Linked DNA regions of Methylosarcina fibrata AML-C10. Each later gene encodes a partner of the first gene's protein in a complex. Links are inferred from orthologs where the notes say so. Each region holds a gene or a part of one and is shown on either strand. Other genes may lie near its edges.

The links. The genes of interacting proteins can lie anywhere in the genome.
Region 2: the proteins of accD (region 1) and accC are in contact, whole or in part, in a solved structure (PDB 8UXZ), measured with the Escherichia coli proteins. The link is inferred for Methylosarcina fibrata AML-C10 from one-to-one orthologs.
Region 3: the proteins of accD (region 1) and accA are in contact, whole or in part, in a solved structure (PDB 8UXZ), measured with the Escherichia coli proteins. The link is inferred for Methylosarcina fibrata AML-C10 from one-to-one orthologs.

Annotation. Positions count from the first base shown.
Region 1 is NZ_KB889965.1:2,113,015-2,119,002, forward strand. Bases 3,153-5,988 are described here. They hold accD (acetyl-CoA carboxylase, carboxyltransferase subunit beta), read left to right. Parts: upstream 3,153-3,995; coding sequence 3,996-4,982; downstream 4,983-5,988. Other genes in these bases: trpA (tryptophan synthase subunit alpha), read left to right, coding at 3,153-3,961; folC (bifunctional tetrahydrofolate synthase/dihydrofolate synthase), read left to right, coding at 5,006-5,988. Also shown: A3OW_RS0110095 (DegT/DnrJ/EryC1/StrS family aminotransferase), read right to left, coding at 1-15; A3OW_RS0110100 (Gfo/Idh/MocA family protein), read right to left, coding at 82-1,011; A3OW_RS0110105 (phosphoribosylanthranilate isomerase), read left to right, coding at 1,315-1,947; trpB (tryptophan synthase subunit beta), read left to right, coding at 1,944-3,146; more of trpA, read left to right, coding at 3,143-3,152.
Region 2 is NZ_KB889965.1:3,115,356-3,119,288, reverse strand. What follows is about bases 1,062-3,933. They hold accC (acetyl-CoA carboxylase biotin carboxylase subunit), read left to right. Parts: upstream 1,062-1,761; coding sequence 1,762-3,105; downstream 3,106-3,933. Other genes in these bases: prmA (50S ribosomal protein L11 methyltransferase), read left to right, coding at 3,167-3,933; accB (acetyl-CoA carboxylase biotin carboxyl carrier protein), read left to right, coding at 1,295-1,741; aroQ (type II 3-dehydroquinate dehydratase), read left to right, coding at 1,062-1,291. Outside these bases: A3OW_RS0114720 (hypothetical protein), read left to right, coding at 1-638; more of aroQ, read left to right, coding at 845-1,061. UniProt on the Escherichia coli protein: This protein is a component of the acetyl coenzyme A carboxylase complex; first, biotin carboxylase catalyzes the carboxylation of the carrier protein and then the transcarboxylase transfers the carboxyl group to form malonyl-CoA.
Region 3 is NZ_KB889965.1:1,651,239-1,655,155, reverse strand. What follows is about bases 1,062-3,917. They hold accA (acetyl-CoA carboxylase carboxyl transferase subunit alpha), read left to right. Parts: upstream 1,062-1,933; coding sequence 1,934-2,902; downstream 2,903-3,917. Other genes in these bases: tilS (tRNA lysidine(34) synthetase TilS), read left to right, coding at 2,993-3,917; A3OW_RS0107920 (FUSC family protein), read left to right, coding at 1,062-1,655. In the rest of the region: more of A3OW_RS0107920, read left to right, coding at 1-1,061. UniProt on the Escherichia coli protein: Component of the acetyl coenzyme A carboxylase (ACC) complex. First, biotin carboxylase catalyzes the carboxylation of biotin on its carrier protein (BCCP) and then the CO(2) group is transferred by the carboxyltransferase to acetyl-CoA to form malonyl-CoA.

The DNA of each region.
Region 1 (5,988 bases):
CACCATCGGTATCATTGTCATGCCTTTTCTAATTACTCGGTAATCGGTTGATTTGAATTCGGAAACGAAACGGGCTTCGGATTAATGCAAAAGCTCGCCGATCTTGATCGCCGTCGCCAAGGCCCGCCGTCCGGCTTCGCCCGACACCAGCGGGTTCTCTCCGCGATGAATGCAACGGACAAAATGCCGGATTTCTTCCAGCAAGGCGTCGCCGCTTTCAAAAACGGACTCCTCGGTGACTATTTCGGGAATGCCGGGGAACATTTCCCGGATGCCGGTGCGATGCTTGGTCAGCACACGGTTCTGGAAATCCACCGACACGTAGGAACTCGGCCGGAACAGGCGCATTTTGCGTTCCATCTTCATACTGATCCGGCTGGCGGTGACGTTGGCCACGCAGCCGTTTTTAAAAAGAAGCCGGGCGTTGGCAATGTCGATGCCCTGAGTCAGAACCGCGGTGCCGCTGGCATCGATGCGCTCGACTTCGGAGTCGACCAGAGCCAGAATGATGTCGATGTCGTGGATCATCAGATCCAGCACCACGCTGACGTCGTTGGCGCGGGGATTGAACGGCGACAGGCGGTGAGATTCGATGAACAGCGGCTTCTCGTCCTTGTCGAGCCCCAGCACGGCGGGATTGAACCGTTCCAGATGGCCCACTTGCAGAATCAGCCCCTTCTGTTCGGCAATGGCGATCAGTTCATCGGCCTCCTCGACCGTAACAGTGATCGGCTTTTCCACCAGAACATGGGCGCCGGCATTCAAAAAGTCTCTGGCCACCTGGTGATGAAGCGTCGTCGGCACCACCACGCTGACCGCATCGACCGCCCCGAGCAGCGCTTGATAGTCGGTCAAGGCTTGCGCGCCGTATTTTTCGGCGACGTTCGCCGCGGCTGTTTCATTGGTGTCGACGACCGCGACCAATTCGCAATCCGGCAACGAAGCATATTTTTCGGCATGGAATTTTCCAAGATACCCAGCGCCAATGACTGCGCATTTTAATTTATTCATGTGATGAGACAGGTAGTTCAACGATCAACGCCGCGCATTGCCTGATAATTCCCGCCCTTTTGCCGGAGCCATCCGCTCTGCTTTCGATACGATTGGAGCATTGTAAACCATCGGCCGCGCATTCAGAAATGCTTTAATCGCACCTTTTATCCCGGCAGCCGTTGCCGGGATAAGAGTTCCTGCCGCCGAAGAACCGGTCGATTAGACGGGACCTTAAGCCGCCAATAATTTGAGTCCAATCATAGAACGGTTTTATGTTATTCTAATGCGCTTGGTTTTTTGTTAAATTCCGATATCACTTTTATGCGGACTCGCGTTAAAATTTGCGGTTTTACTCGTGTCGAGGATGCGGTCTGTGCCGCTCGCCTTGGCGTGGATGCGATCGGCCTGGTGTTTTATCCGCCCAGCCCGAGAAACGTGGAAATCGCTCAGGCCGTCCGCATGGTCGAAGCCCTCCCCGCCTTCGTTTCGGTGGTGGCCCTGTTCGTCGATGAAGAAGAATCCCGCATTCGAGAAGTTTTACGAAGAGTTCCGGTCGACTGTTTGCAGTTTCACGGCGACGAATCGGCCGAGACCTGCCGGCGCTATGGCAAGCGCTACATCAAGGCGGTACGCATGCGGCCGGGCACCGATATCCCGGCGCTGGCCCGGCAATATAACGATGCCGCCGGTTTGTTGCTCGACGCCTGGCATCCCGGCGTCCAAGGCGGCAGCGGCAGCCGGTTCGACTGGGAGTTGATTCCGGAAAATTGCGCCTTGCCTATCGTGCTGGCCGGCGGGCTGGAAGCGGGCAATGCAAGAAAGGCGATACATACGGTAAAACCGTATGCGTTGGATGTGAGCAGTGGCGTGGAAGCCGAAAAAGGTGTGAAGGATGCAGCCAAAATGGCGGCATTCATGTCGGAAGTTAACGAGGGTGATAGAAAAATAATATGACAGCACAATATACCATGCCCGATGAGCGGGGCCATTTCGGCCCTTACGGCGGCATCTTCGTCGCGGAAACGCTGATACCGCCCATTCAGGAGCTCAACGCCGCTTATCAGCGGTATTTGAAAGATCCCGAATTTCTCGCCGAACTGGATGCCGATTTGCAGCATTACGTCGGCCGGCCGTCGCCTTTGTATCATGCCGAACGCTGGAGCCGGGAACTCGGCGGCGCGCAAATCTATTTGAAGCGGGAAGACCTCAACCATACCGGCTCGCACAAGATCAACAATACCGTCGGCCAGGCGCTGCTGGCCAAGCGCATGGGCAAAACCCGGATCATCGCCGAAACCGGCGCCGGCCAGCACGGCGTCGCCACAGCCACCGTGGCCGCGCGGCTGGGCCTGGAATGCGTCGTGTACATGGGCGCGGTCGACGTCGCCCGCCAGTCCCTGAACGTTTACCGGATGAAACTCTTGGGCGCCAAAGTCGTCGCAGTCGAATCGGGCTCGAAGACGTTGAAAGATGCTCTGAATGAGGCACTGCGGGACTGGGTAACCAACGTCGACAATACGTTTTACATCATCGGCACGGTCGCAGGCCCGCACCCCTACCCTGCGATGGTTCGGGATTTCCAGGCCATTATCGGCCGGGAAGCCAAACAGCAGTGCCGGGAAATGACCGGACGCCTTCCGGACGCCCTGGTGGCCTGCGTCGGCGGCGGCTCCAACGCGATCGGCCTGTTTTATCCGTTCATCGACGATCCGTCGGTGCAATTGTACGGCGTCGAAGCCGCAGGCGACGGCGTCGCCACCGGCCGCCATTCCGCTCCGCTGTGCGCAGGCCGGCCCGGCGTGCTGCATGGCAACCGCACCTATTTAATGGCCGACGACGACGGCGAAATCATCGAGACTCATTCCATTTCGGCCGGGCTCGATTATCCCGGAGTCGGGCCCGAACACGCTTGGCTCAAGGACACCGGCCGCGCCAACTACGTCAACATCACCGACAACGAGGCGCTGGAAGGCTTCTACGCCCTGACCCGTACGGAAGGCATCATTCCCGCGCTGGAGTCAAGCCATGCGATGGCTTATACGATGAAACTGGCTCCGAAAATGAACAAAGACCAGACCATTATTGTCAACCTGTCCGGTCGCGGCGACAAAGATATGCAAACCATGGCCAAGCGCGAGGGGATAGAACTGTGAGCCGATTAGCCGCCAAATTTGAAGAATTGTCGAAAGCGGGCCGCAAGGCTCTGATTCCGTTCATTACCGCCGGCGACCCCCATCCCGATTTCACGGTGCCGATGATGCATGCGATGGTCAAGGCCGGCGTCGACGTGATCGAACTGGGCGTGCCTTTTTCCGACCCGATGGCGGACGGTCCGGTCATCCAGCGCGCCAGCGAACGCGCCCTCGCCCATAAGATGAGCCTGCGGCGGACCCTGGCGATGGCGATGGAATTTCGAAAAATCGACCGGAAAACGCCGGTGGTGCTGATGGGCTATTTGAATCCGATCGAAGCGATGGGCTATGAAGATTTCGCCAATGCGGCTCAGCGGGCCGAAGTGGACGGCATTTTGACGGTCGACCTGCCGCCCGAAGAGGGCGAGGAATGCGGGGCTCTGCTCAAGGCGCGGGGCATCGACCCGATCTTTCTCTTAGCGCCCAACAGCAGCGACGAGCGCATCCGGAAAATGTCCAGGATCGGCAGCGGCTATCTTTATTACGTGTCGCTGAAGGGCGTTACCGGCGCCGGGCATCTGGACATCGCGGACGTGGAAAAAAAACTGAAACAAATCAGGGCCAACGCCGCTCTTCCGGTCGGCATCGGTTTCGGCGTCAAGGATGCCGAGACGGCAAAAATAATTGCGGACATCGGCGATGGCGTCGTGATCGGCAGCGCCCTGATCAGCAAAATAGAAAACAATCTGGATGATCCCGAGCGCGCTAAAATTGAAATCGTCGAATTGTTAACGGCCATGCGCCGGGCGATGGACAATTCGACGGCAACGGCATGATCCCAATGAAGTACGAAGAGGCAGATAGAAGACGATGAGTTGGTTTCAGAAACTGGTTCCATCCACAATTCGAACAGAAAACTCCAATAAAAAAGGGACCGTTCCCGAAGGATTATGGAACAAATGTCCCAGTTGCAATGCAATACTCTACAACCTGGAACTGGAAAGAAACCTGAGCGTCTGTCCGAAATGCGAACATCACATGCGCATTCCGGCGAGAACGAGGCTGGACATCTTTCTCGATGAAGAAGAGCGTGAAGAAATCGGCAAAGGCGTAAAACCGGTCGATCCGTTAAAATTCAAGGACAGCAAGAAATACAAGGACCGCATCGCCCAGGCGCAAAAACAAACCAAGGAAAACGACGCTCTGGTCGTCATCAAGGGCAAGCTGAAAGGCCGGGGTATTGTCGCGGCCGCCTTCGATTTCAACTTCATGGGCGGCTCGATGGGCTCGGTCGTCGGTGAACGCTTTATCCGCGGCGTCAACAAAAGCCTGGAGCTGGGCATTCCGTTCATCGTCTTTACCGCCAGCGGCGGCGCACGCATGCAGGAATCGCTGTATTCGCTGTTCCAGATGGCGAAAACCAGCGCAGCGCTCACCAAACTGTCCGAGCACGGCATTCCTTATATTTCCTTTATGACCGACCCGACGATGGGAGGCGTTTCCGCCAGTCTGGCGATGCTCGGCGACATCAACGTAGCCGAGCCGAACGCCCTGATCGGCTTCGCCGGTCCCCGGGTCATCGAGCAAACGGTGCGCGAAAAATTGCCCGAAGGCTTTCAGCGCAGCGAATTTCTTCAGGAACACGGCGCCATCGACATGATTATCGACCGGCGGGAAATGCGCGATAAAATAGCGAGCATTCTGGCCATGCTGACGGCAGGCCGAACGCCGGCCTTTGCCCCGGCCCTTGCCGTCCCCGATACCGACGCGAACGAGGTTGCCGAAACGCCCGAAACGGAGCCGCTGCTGGACAGCATAGCCACCGATATCGAACAGAATCTTGATCAGGATGAATGACTGCATCCGGGCGCAATCGGTTAATGCAGCATTTTGATACCCTGAAGGGCTGGCTGGATTGGCAGGAAAGCTTGCATCCTTTGGCGATAGACCTCGGACTGGAACGGGCCGCCAACGTTTTTTCCAAACTGAATCCGGATTATCTCAAGCCGGTCACCGTCACGGTAGCCGGCACCAACGGCAAGGGTTCCTGCGTCGCCTATCTGGAAGCGATCTATCGGGCCCAGGGTTATCGGGTGGGCGCCTATACCTCGCCTCATATCCTGAAGTACAACGAACGCATTAAAATCGACGGCCAGCCGGTAGAGGACGCTGCGATTTGCGCCGCCTTCACCCGTATCGAGGCGGTGCGCGGCGACGTCACCTTAAGCTATTTCGAGTTCGGGACCCTGGCCGCCCTTGATCTGTTCTTTCGATCGAAAGTCGACATCCAATTACTGGAGGTCGGCTTGGGCGGGCGGCTCGATGCGGTCAATATCATCGACCCCGACGTCTCGCTGATCAGCAGCATCGGCATCGATCATACCGACTGGCTGGGACCGACGCGGGAAGACATCGGCAGGGAGAAGGCCGGCATTTTCAGGGCGGCGACTCCGGCCATTGTCGGCGATCCGGACCCACCCTTTTCGATCTTTCAGACGGCCGAAAGCAAAAAAGCCCGGCTGTATTGCATCGGCCGGGATTTCAGGTACCACAAACACGGGAATGAATGGCACTGGAGCGCCGATCGGCAACAATGTTTGCATTTACCGGAACCGGCTTTGAAAGGCGAACACCAGTATCGCAACGCTTCGTCCGTGCTATTGTCGGTATCCCTGCTCCAGGACAGGCTGCCGGTCAGCGACGCGTCCATCCGTACGGGTCTGGCGGCGACTCGCCTACCCGGTCGTTTTCAGTTGATCGACGGCGATGTTCCGATCCTCCTGGACGTCGGACACAACCCTCAGGCGGTCGGCACCCTGGCCGAATACCTGCATGAGCATTTTCCGGGCAAACGCGTGCATGC
Region 2 (3,933 bases), 1.0 Mb from region 1 along the record:
TGACGCCGCTCAAGTCGATTGAAAGGCAATGGCTGGCCGTGTTGAAAAACACCAACGTCACCGAAATGGAGCGGCAGTTGTATCCTCTCCTGACGACGGCCCAAAAGGGCGACGGCACCGTATTGCTGCAGAATCATCTGGGGAACTTCGGCCTGGAAAAACTGTTGAATCCGCCGACTCCAATTCCGGCTCCGGCACAGGAAGGCGCTGCGAACGGGGCCGCTTCCGAGGAAAAAACGGCGGTTTCTGAGGCGGTCAAAGACGTGCCCGAAGCGGCCAAACCCCCGGCAGTCCCGGCGGCGGTGACCGAAATTCCGGGAGAAGGGCTGATCGTAAACGCGCGCCAGTTGGCTCAGGCGTTATCGGGCTTGATGATCGACGAACTGAGTTGCGCCCGCCCCGTCCCGAGACAGTCGAGCGACAACCCGGCCGGCAATGTCGGCATTCTGTTGTTTACCACCCAAGCCGGGAGCCCCAGGGACAAAGGCGGCGCGATGGAGTTCGAGTTTGTCGGCGGCAAAATTACCCGTATTGCCTTCCAGCTTCCCACTTACCGGGATTTCGCGCAGGACGTTCTGGATCGTCCCGAAGTGGGCGGCTGCCGGATCGATGCTTCTTTTTTGTCCGGATTGTCTTGATCGGCGCAGAAAACGCGCGCGCCCGGCCGTGCGGAAGGGGAGCTTCGGTACTCCCCACGGGCGGCCTATCGGGCAGAAACTGCTCCTAAACGCCGGACTTCTTCCGCGATCTGGCAAGAAAAATAGAATATCTGGACAATACTTTTCAATTTAGGCAAAATTACCGCCCTAAAATTGCATCATTAGAAGGGTTTTTAAAAAAGCGAATGGCGACGATTATCGTATTGAATGGACCGAATTTGAATTTATTGGGTATCCGCGAACCTGGCCACTACGGTAACAAGACGCTGACAGACATCAGGCAATCCCTGGAAAAAATGGCCGGGGAGCTGAATCACTGCCTTCATTTCCATCAAAACAACGCAGAGCACGAAATCGTCGAGTTGATCCATCAGGCTTATCACGACCGGGCCGACTTCATCATCATCAATCCGGCGGCTTTCACCCATACCAGCGTCGCCGTTCGCGACGCCTTGCTGGCGACAAAAATTCCTTTTATCGAGGTTCATTTATCGAACGTGCATGCGCGCGAACCTTTTAGAAAACATTCCTATTTTTCGGATATCGCCAAAGGCGTTATTTGCGGATTAGGTGCAACGGGATACGAACTGGCCTTACAGGCCGCTCATCAGATATTAGCCGAGAGACCATAACCCATGGATATTAGAAAAATAAAAAAACTCATAGAGATCATCGAAGAATCGGACATTGCCGAGTTGGAGATTAAGGAAGGAGAAGAAGCCATCCGTATCAGCCGTTATTCAAGCGCCGCGGCGCCCGTCGTCTATGCTTCGGCGCCGGCGCCCGCCCCGTCGGCCGCGCCGATGGCCGCGCCGTCTGCCGCGACCCCGGCCGAGGAGAAGATTAGCGGTCACGTGGTCAAGTCGCCGATGGTGGGAACGTTTTACCGGTCCGCCTCACCCGGCGCCAAAGTGTTCACCGACGTCGGTCAAAAAGTTCAGGTCGGCGATACCTTGTGCATCATCGAAGCGATGAAGATCCTCAATCAGATCGAGGCGGACAAAAGCGGCATCGTGACCAAAATTATGGTCGAAAACGGCCAGCCGGTCGAATACGGCCAACCCTTGTTCATCATTGAATAAACTAACCGGGCGAGGGATTCATGTTTGACAAGATCGTGATCGCCAATCGGGGCGAAATTGCTTTACGTATTTTACGGGCCTGCCGCGAGTTGGGCGTCAAGGTCGTGGCCGTGCATTCGGAGGCGGACCGCAATCTGAAACATGTGCGCCTGGCCGATGAATCGGTCTGCATCGGACCGGCGCCGTCGGCCGACAGCTATCTGAACATTCCTGCCATCATTAGCGCGGCGGAAGTCACCGACGCCGAGGCCATCCATCCGGGCTACGGCTTTTTGTCGGAAAATGCCGATTTTTCCGAAAAAGTGAAACAGAGCGGTTTCGTTTTCATCGGTCCGAATGCCGACACCATCCGTATGATGGGCGATAAAATTTCCGCCAAAAAAGCCATGCAGGCGGCAGGTATTCCCTGCGTGCCGGGCAATGGCGACCCATTGAGCGACAATCCGGAAAAAAACCTGAAGCTGGCCGCGGAAATCGGTTATCCGGTGATCATCAAGGCGGCTGGCGGCGGCGGCGGCCGGGGCATGCGCACGGTCCATACCGAAGCGGCTTTGCTGAGCGCGATCGAGATGACCAAGGCCGAAGCCGGTAGCGCTTTCGGCAACGCCACGGTCTATATGGAAAAGTTTCTGGAAAATCCGCGCCATATCGAATTTCAGGTGATGGCCGATGCGCACGGCAACGCCATCCATCTGGGCGAGCGCGACTGCTCGATGCAGCGCCGCCATCAGAAAGTGGTGGAAGAAGCGCCGGCTCCGGGTATCACCGAAGAGCAGCGCAAGCTCATGGGCGAGCGTTGCGCGAAAGCCTGTCTCGACATCGGCTATCTGGGCGCGGGTACCTTCGAATTTCTTTATGAAAACGGGGAATTCTACTTTATCGAAATGAACACCCGCGTCCAGGTCGAACATCCGGTCACCGAGATGGTCACCGGTTTCGACATCGTCAAGGAACAACTTAGGATTGCCGCCGGCGAGCCTTTGTCGATCACCCAGGACCAGGTCGTCATGCGCGGCCATGCGATCGAATGCCGCCTGAACGCCGAAGATCCGAAGACGTTCATGCCGTGTCCCGGCACGATCGAGCAGTTCCATATGCCGGGCGGGCCGGGCATCCGCTGCGAAACGCATATTTACAATGGGTACAAGGTGCCGCCTTATTACGACTCGATGATCGGCAAGCTGATCGCGCACGGCGAGAATCGCGCCAGTGCGATTGCCCGAATGAACACGGCGTTAAGCGAAATCATCATCGACGGCATCAAAACCAATATTCCGCTGCAGCATGACATCATGAACGACAGCGCGTTCGCGGCCGGAGGCCAGAACATCCATTACCTGGAAAAGAAACTCGGCCTGAGCTGAGGCTTTTTGCAAACAGGGTGACGTCCTCACCCTGTACTGGCACCCTCTGAAAATTCATCTTATGACCTGGCATCAAATTTCCGTCATTACCGATAAAGACACCGCGCCCGCGCTGGCCGACCTGCTCAGCGATCTGGGTGCGGTGTCGGTTACCTACATGGATGCCGAGGACGAGCCGGTGTACGAGCCCGGCATCGGAGAAACGGTCATCTGGAGCCATACGGAAGTGATTGCGCTGTTCGAAATCGATGCCGAGCCCGATCTGATCGCTGCCGCGGCACGCGCGAAATACCGGCCGGAGCTCCTGCGCGAATGGCGCCATGAGCGGATTGAGGATCAGCCATGGGAGCGGGCCTGGATGGAGCATTACCATCCGATGAAATTTGCCGAAAGGCTCTGGGTCTGCCCTACCGGCCAGGAGCAGGCCGAGCCCGGCACCGTGTGCCTGACTCTCGACCCCGGCCTTGCTTTCGGCACCGGCACCCATCCGACCACGGCTTTGTGCCTCGAATGGCTGGCCGGCCACGACCTGACCGGTAAAACCCTGATCGATTACGGCTGCGGTTCGGGCATTCTGGCGGTCGCCGGCATCCTCCTGGGCGCCCGGTCGGCTTACGCGGTGGACATCGATCCCCAGGCCCTGACCGCCACCGAAAGCAATGCCGTCAAGAACAACGTGCAGGATAAGATCCACTGTTTTTTGCCGGAACAATTGCCGGCGCTTCAGGCCGACGTCGTCCTGGCCAATATTCTGGCCAAGCCGTTGTGCGAGTTGAGCGACAGGATTTGCGCCTTGCTCGCGCCGGGAGGGCAGTTGATTCTGTCCGG
Region 3 (3,917 bases), 460 kb from region 1 along the record:
CCGGCATGGCGGAGCAGCTGGCGGCGGTGGAAGCCATTTTCAGCGGCCGTTTGGCCGACAGCGGTGTCGCAGGACAGCAAAAAGCAACCCACGGGGCGGCGGGGGCAGGCCAGTTCGGTAAACTGCAAGCCTTGCTGGGCCATGCCGAGCTGGTGCATCCGTCCATGCGCCGGCACCACGATACTTACCTGGCCTTGTTGCAGGAAATCGACGGCCTGTGCCAACTGGCCGTCTGGCTGGATCAAAGCCTGGCGGCAGACTATCGTACGCAACCGATGAATCCGGAAAAACTGCGCGTCTATCAGGCTCTGCAAAAGGCCTGCTCGTTACTGCGGCAAGGCGTGAAAGAAAACCTCGACGTTGCCGAGTCCATCGAGATTTTATTGAACAACGAAATACTACATGATTATTCGCGGTTAAGCCATCCTTCCATACTGACCGCTTTCTGGCGAGCCCTACAAGTCATTGCCACCTTGAACAGCCAATTGCACCATCTCGTCGTGAGCGGTGATAAACCTGCCGAACAAGACGACAGCGCTGATGGCATGGCAAGTTGGCGGCCGGCCTGGCTGGACTACGAATTTTGGGCCTCGCATGCCGACAGCCTGCAATTCGGCATCAAATTTTCCTTGGGCGCGATCTTGTGCATGCTGATCGTGCAAGGCCTGAACTGGCCGGATATCAACACCGCGATCCCAACCTGTCTGGTGGCGGCGCAAACCAGCCTCGGCGCAGACTATCGCCTGTCGCTGTTGCGTATATCCGGCGCCGCCATCGGCGGCCTGTGCGCCTACCTTTATGTACTGGTGTTGCAACCGCAATTCGACACCATCATCGGCTTCGCGCTGGCCACTGCGCCGTTCTGGGCCTTGTCGGCCTGGATTACCGCCGGCAGCGATCGCATCGCCTATCTGGGCCGGCAACTCGGTTTCTCCTTCGCCCTCTTCGTGTTGCACGATTTCGGCGCGGTCACGGATTTATACCTGCCCCGCGATCGGATCATCGGCATTTTGCTTGGCTTGATCGTCATGGGTGTGCTCGACTATGCCTTGTGGCCCCGGCGTTCCTCTGTGCTGGCGCGCCACCATTGCATCGCGGCATTACGCACCTTGGCAAAACTCACGGTGCGTCTGCCCGATCCTGGCCATCTGTTGACCTATACCCTGCCTTTACGCCTGGCGGCGGAAAAAGATTTGGCGGCCGCGCATGACCTTCTGGCCCATGCCGTATTGGAACCGGACGCTCGCTTGCCGGCCAAGGCTCACGAAAGAACGGCACTGCGAGAAATTATCCGCGATGCCGATAAACTATCGGCTCTGTTGCAGGTCAGGAAACGCTACCGCCTGCTGAGTGGACAGCAATTTAGCCATTTTCCCGCTGCGCTGCAACAGCATAGCCGCGCCTTCGACGCAGCGCTGTCGCTGGCGCTGGAACAGTCTGCGGAAATTTTGCTAGGCGAACGCCGGGAAAGCGCAGAGCAAGTCTCGGAATTCCAGGCCCAACTCAAGCAAAGCTATATCGAGCACCATCAGATTGCTGGCCTGCCCGCCGATTGGGCGTTGGAATGGGAATTGCGATTTATGCTGGACGAGCAAATCACAACCTTGATCGAAAATATACAAAAAACCGCACTCAATTCGTGGCCAAAGCCCTAGTGATCTACTCGCCTGTCCAGTTGTCGGCGCCGTTTATACCAACATTAAATGTCGGCTTTCAATATCTATTCGGATATTGAGCAAAAAACCTATGAAAGGCTGAATTTGGCCGGTCTGAGACCGTCAATGCCCGTTCAATCCAAACGGATACTTAACATTGTCCGGTCAAAACCAGATTCTTACAAATATGGCGGCTATCTTGTTGAATCGGGTATAATTACCGGAATATTTCCCGTTTTTACCCCATTACAATTATTATCACCGTAGACCCGATCTCCATGGATTTAAAATTTCTCGATTTCGAACAACCGATCGCCGAACTGGAAGCGAAGATTAAAGAACTGCGCAACGTCGAGTTCGACAACGGCATCAATATTTCCGATGCCATCCGGCAATTGGAGGAAAGGAGCCAGTCCTTGACCGAGTCGATTTTTTCGAATCTTACCGACTGGCAGATTTCCCAGTTGTCGCGGCATCCCGGCCGCCCTTATACGCTGGATTACATCGAGCATATGTTCACCGATTTTCATGAACTGCACGGCGACCGCGCTTATGCCGACGATCCGGCCATTGTGTGCGGTCTGGCGCGCCTTGACGATCATCCGGTGATGGTGGTCGGTCATCAGAAGGGGCGCGATACCAAGGAAAAAATCTATCGGAATTTCGGCATGCCCCGTCCGGAAGGTTACCGCAAGGCCTTGCGGGTGATGAAAATGGCGGAACGGTTCAAATTGCCGCTGATTTGCCTGATCGACACTCCGGGCGCCTATCCCGGCATCGGCGCGGAAGAACGCGGCCAGAGCGAGGCGATCGCCCGCAATCTGTTCGAAATGGCCAAACTGAGAACGCCCATCATCTGCACGATTACCGGCGAGGGCGGTTCGGGCGGCGCCCTGGCGATCGGCGTCGGCGACCGGCTGATCATGCTGGAATACAGCACCTATTCGGTGATTTCTCCGGAAGGGTGTGCTTCCATCTTATGGAAAAGCGCGGACAAGTCGCAACTGGCGGCCGAGGCCATGGGCATCACTTCCGACCGCATCCGAGAACAGGGTTTTCTGGACGAGGTCGTTCGCGAGCCCGTGGGCGGCGGGCACCGGAATTTTCATGCGACCTCGGCCAATCTGAAGGAAGCGTTGATCCGCCATCTGGCGGAACTGAAACTGGAAGACATGGATGCCTTGCTGGAAAAACGCTACCAGAGGATCATGAACTTCGGCGTGTATACCGAAGAGCCGGTGAAATAATCCACCAGTGGCAGGCGAGCCGACCAATGCATAAACGATCGTTTTGCCCCCGGCTTGTCTTCGACGTCTAATCCATCCGATTTCAGGGCAGTGTCACTCTCGGCCGGTTTTCTGGAATCCGCTCTGGCCCGGTTCGAGCCGCTGCGGCGCATCTATGTCGCCTACAGCGGCGGCATCGATTCGCACGTTCTGCTTCATTTGGCCGCTTCTTCCCCGCGTCTTCACGACAGGATTACCGCCGTGTACGTGCATCACGGTCTCCAGCCCGATGCGGATGCATGGGCGGCGCATACCGCCAAAACGGCGGAGGAGCTGGCGGTCGGATTTATTTTGCTGCGCGTCGATGCGGTTGCGGGCAATAGGGAAAGTCCCGAAGAAGCCGCCCGGAACGCCCGCTACGCCGCTTTAAAGGATCTGGTCGACGTCGACGATGCTCTGCTGTCCGCCCAGCATCTGGAGGATCAACTGGAAACCGTGCTGCTGCAATTGATGCGGGGCAGCGGTTTGCGGGGGCTTTCGGGGATGCCCGAAAGCATGGCTTTCGGCCGCGGCCGTTTGCTGAGGCCGCTGCTGCAGACGCCGAAACGGGCCATTTTCGATTACGCGGATCGCCACCGCCTGCACTGGGTGGAGGATCCGACCAATCAGCGCAGCGACTACGACCGTAACTTCCTGCGCAACGAAGTCCTGCCTTTGTTGAAACAGCGCTGGCCGGGCTGCGCCGTGACCGTGGCCAGGGCCGCACGCCATTGCGCCGAGGCCGAAACGCTGGTGACGGAACTGGCCGGCGAAATTTTCGAGCAAATCTTCGATCCCGCCGACAACACCCTGAGCATCAGCCGTTTGCGGATGTTCGACGGCGCCCGGCAGCAGTTGGCCGTTCGGCGCTGGTTTCAGGTCAACGGCTTGAGAATGCCGTCCCGGGACTTCGTTTTACGCCTGCTGAATCAAGTCGCTGCGGCCAGGGACTGCGGCCATCCGGCATTGCTCAGCCAGGGGTGCTGGATTCGGCGCT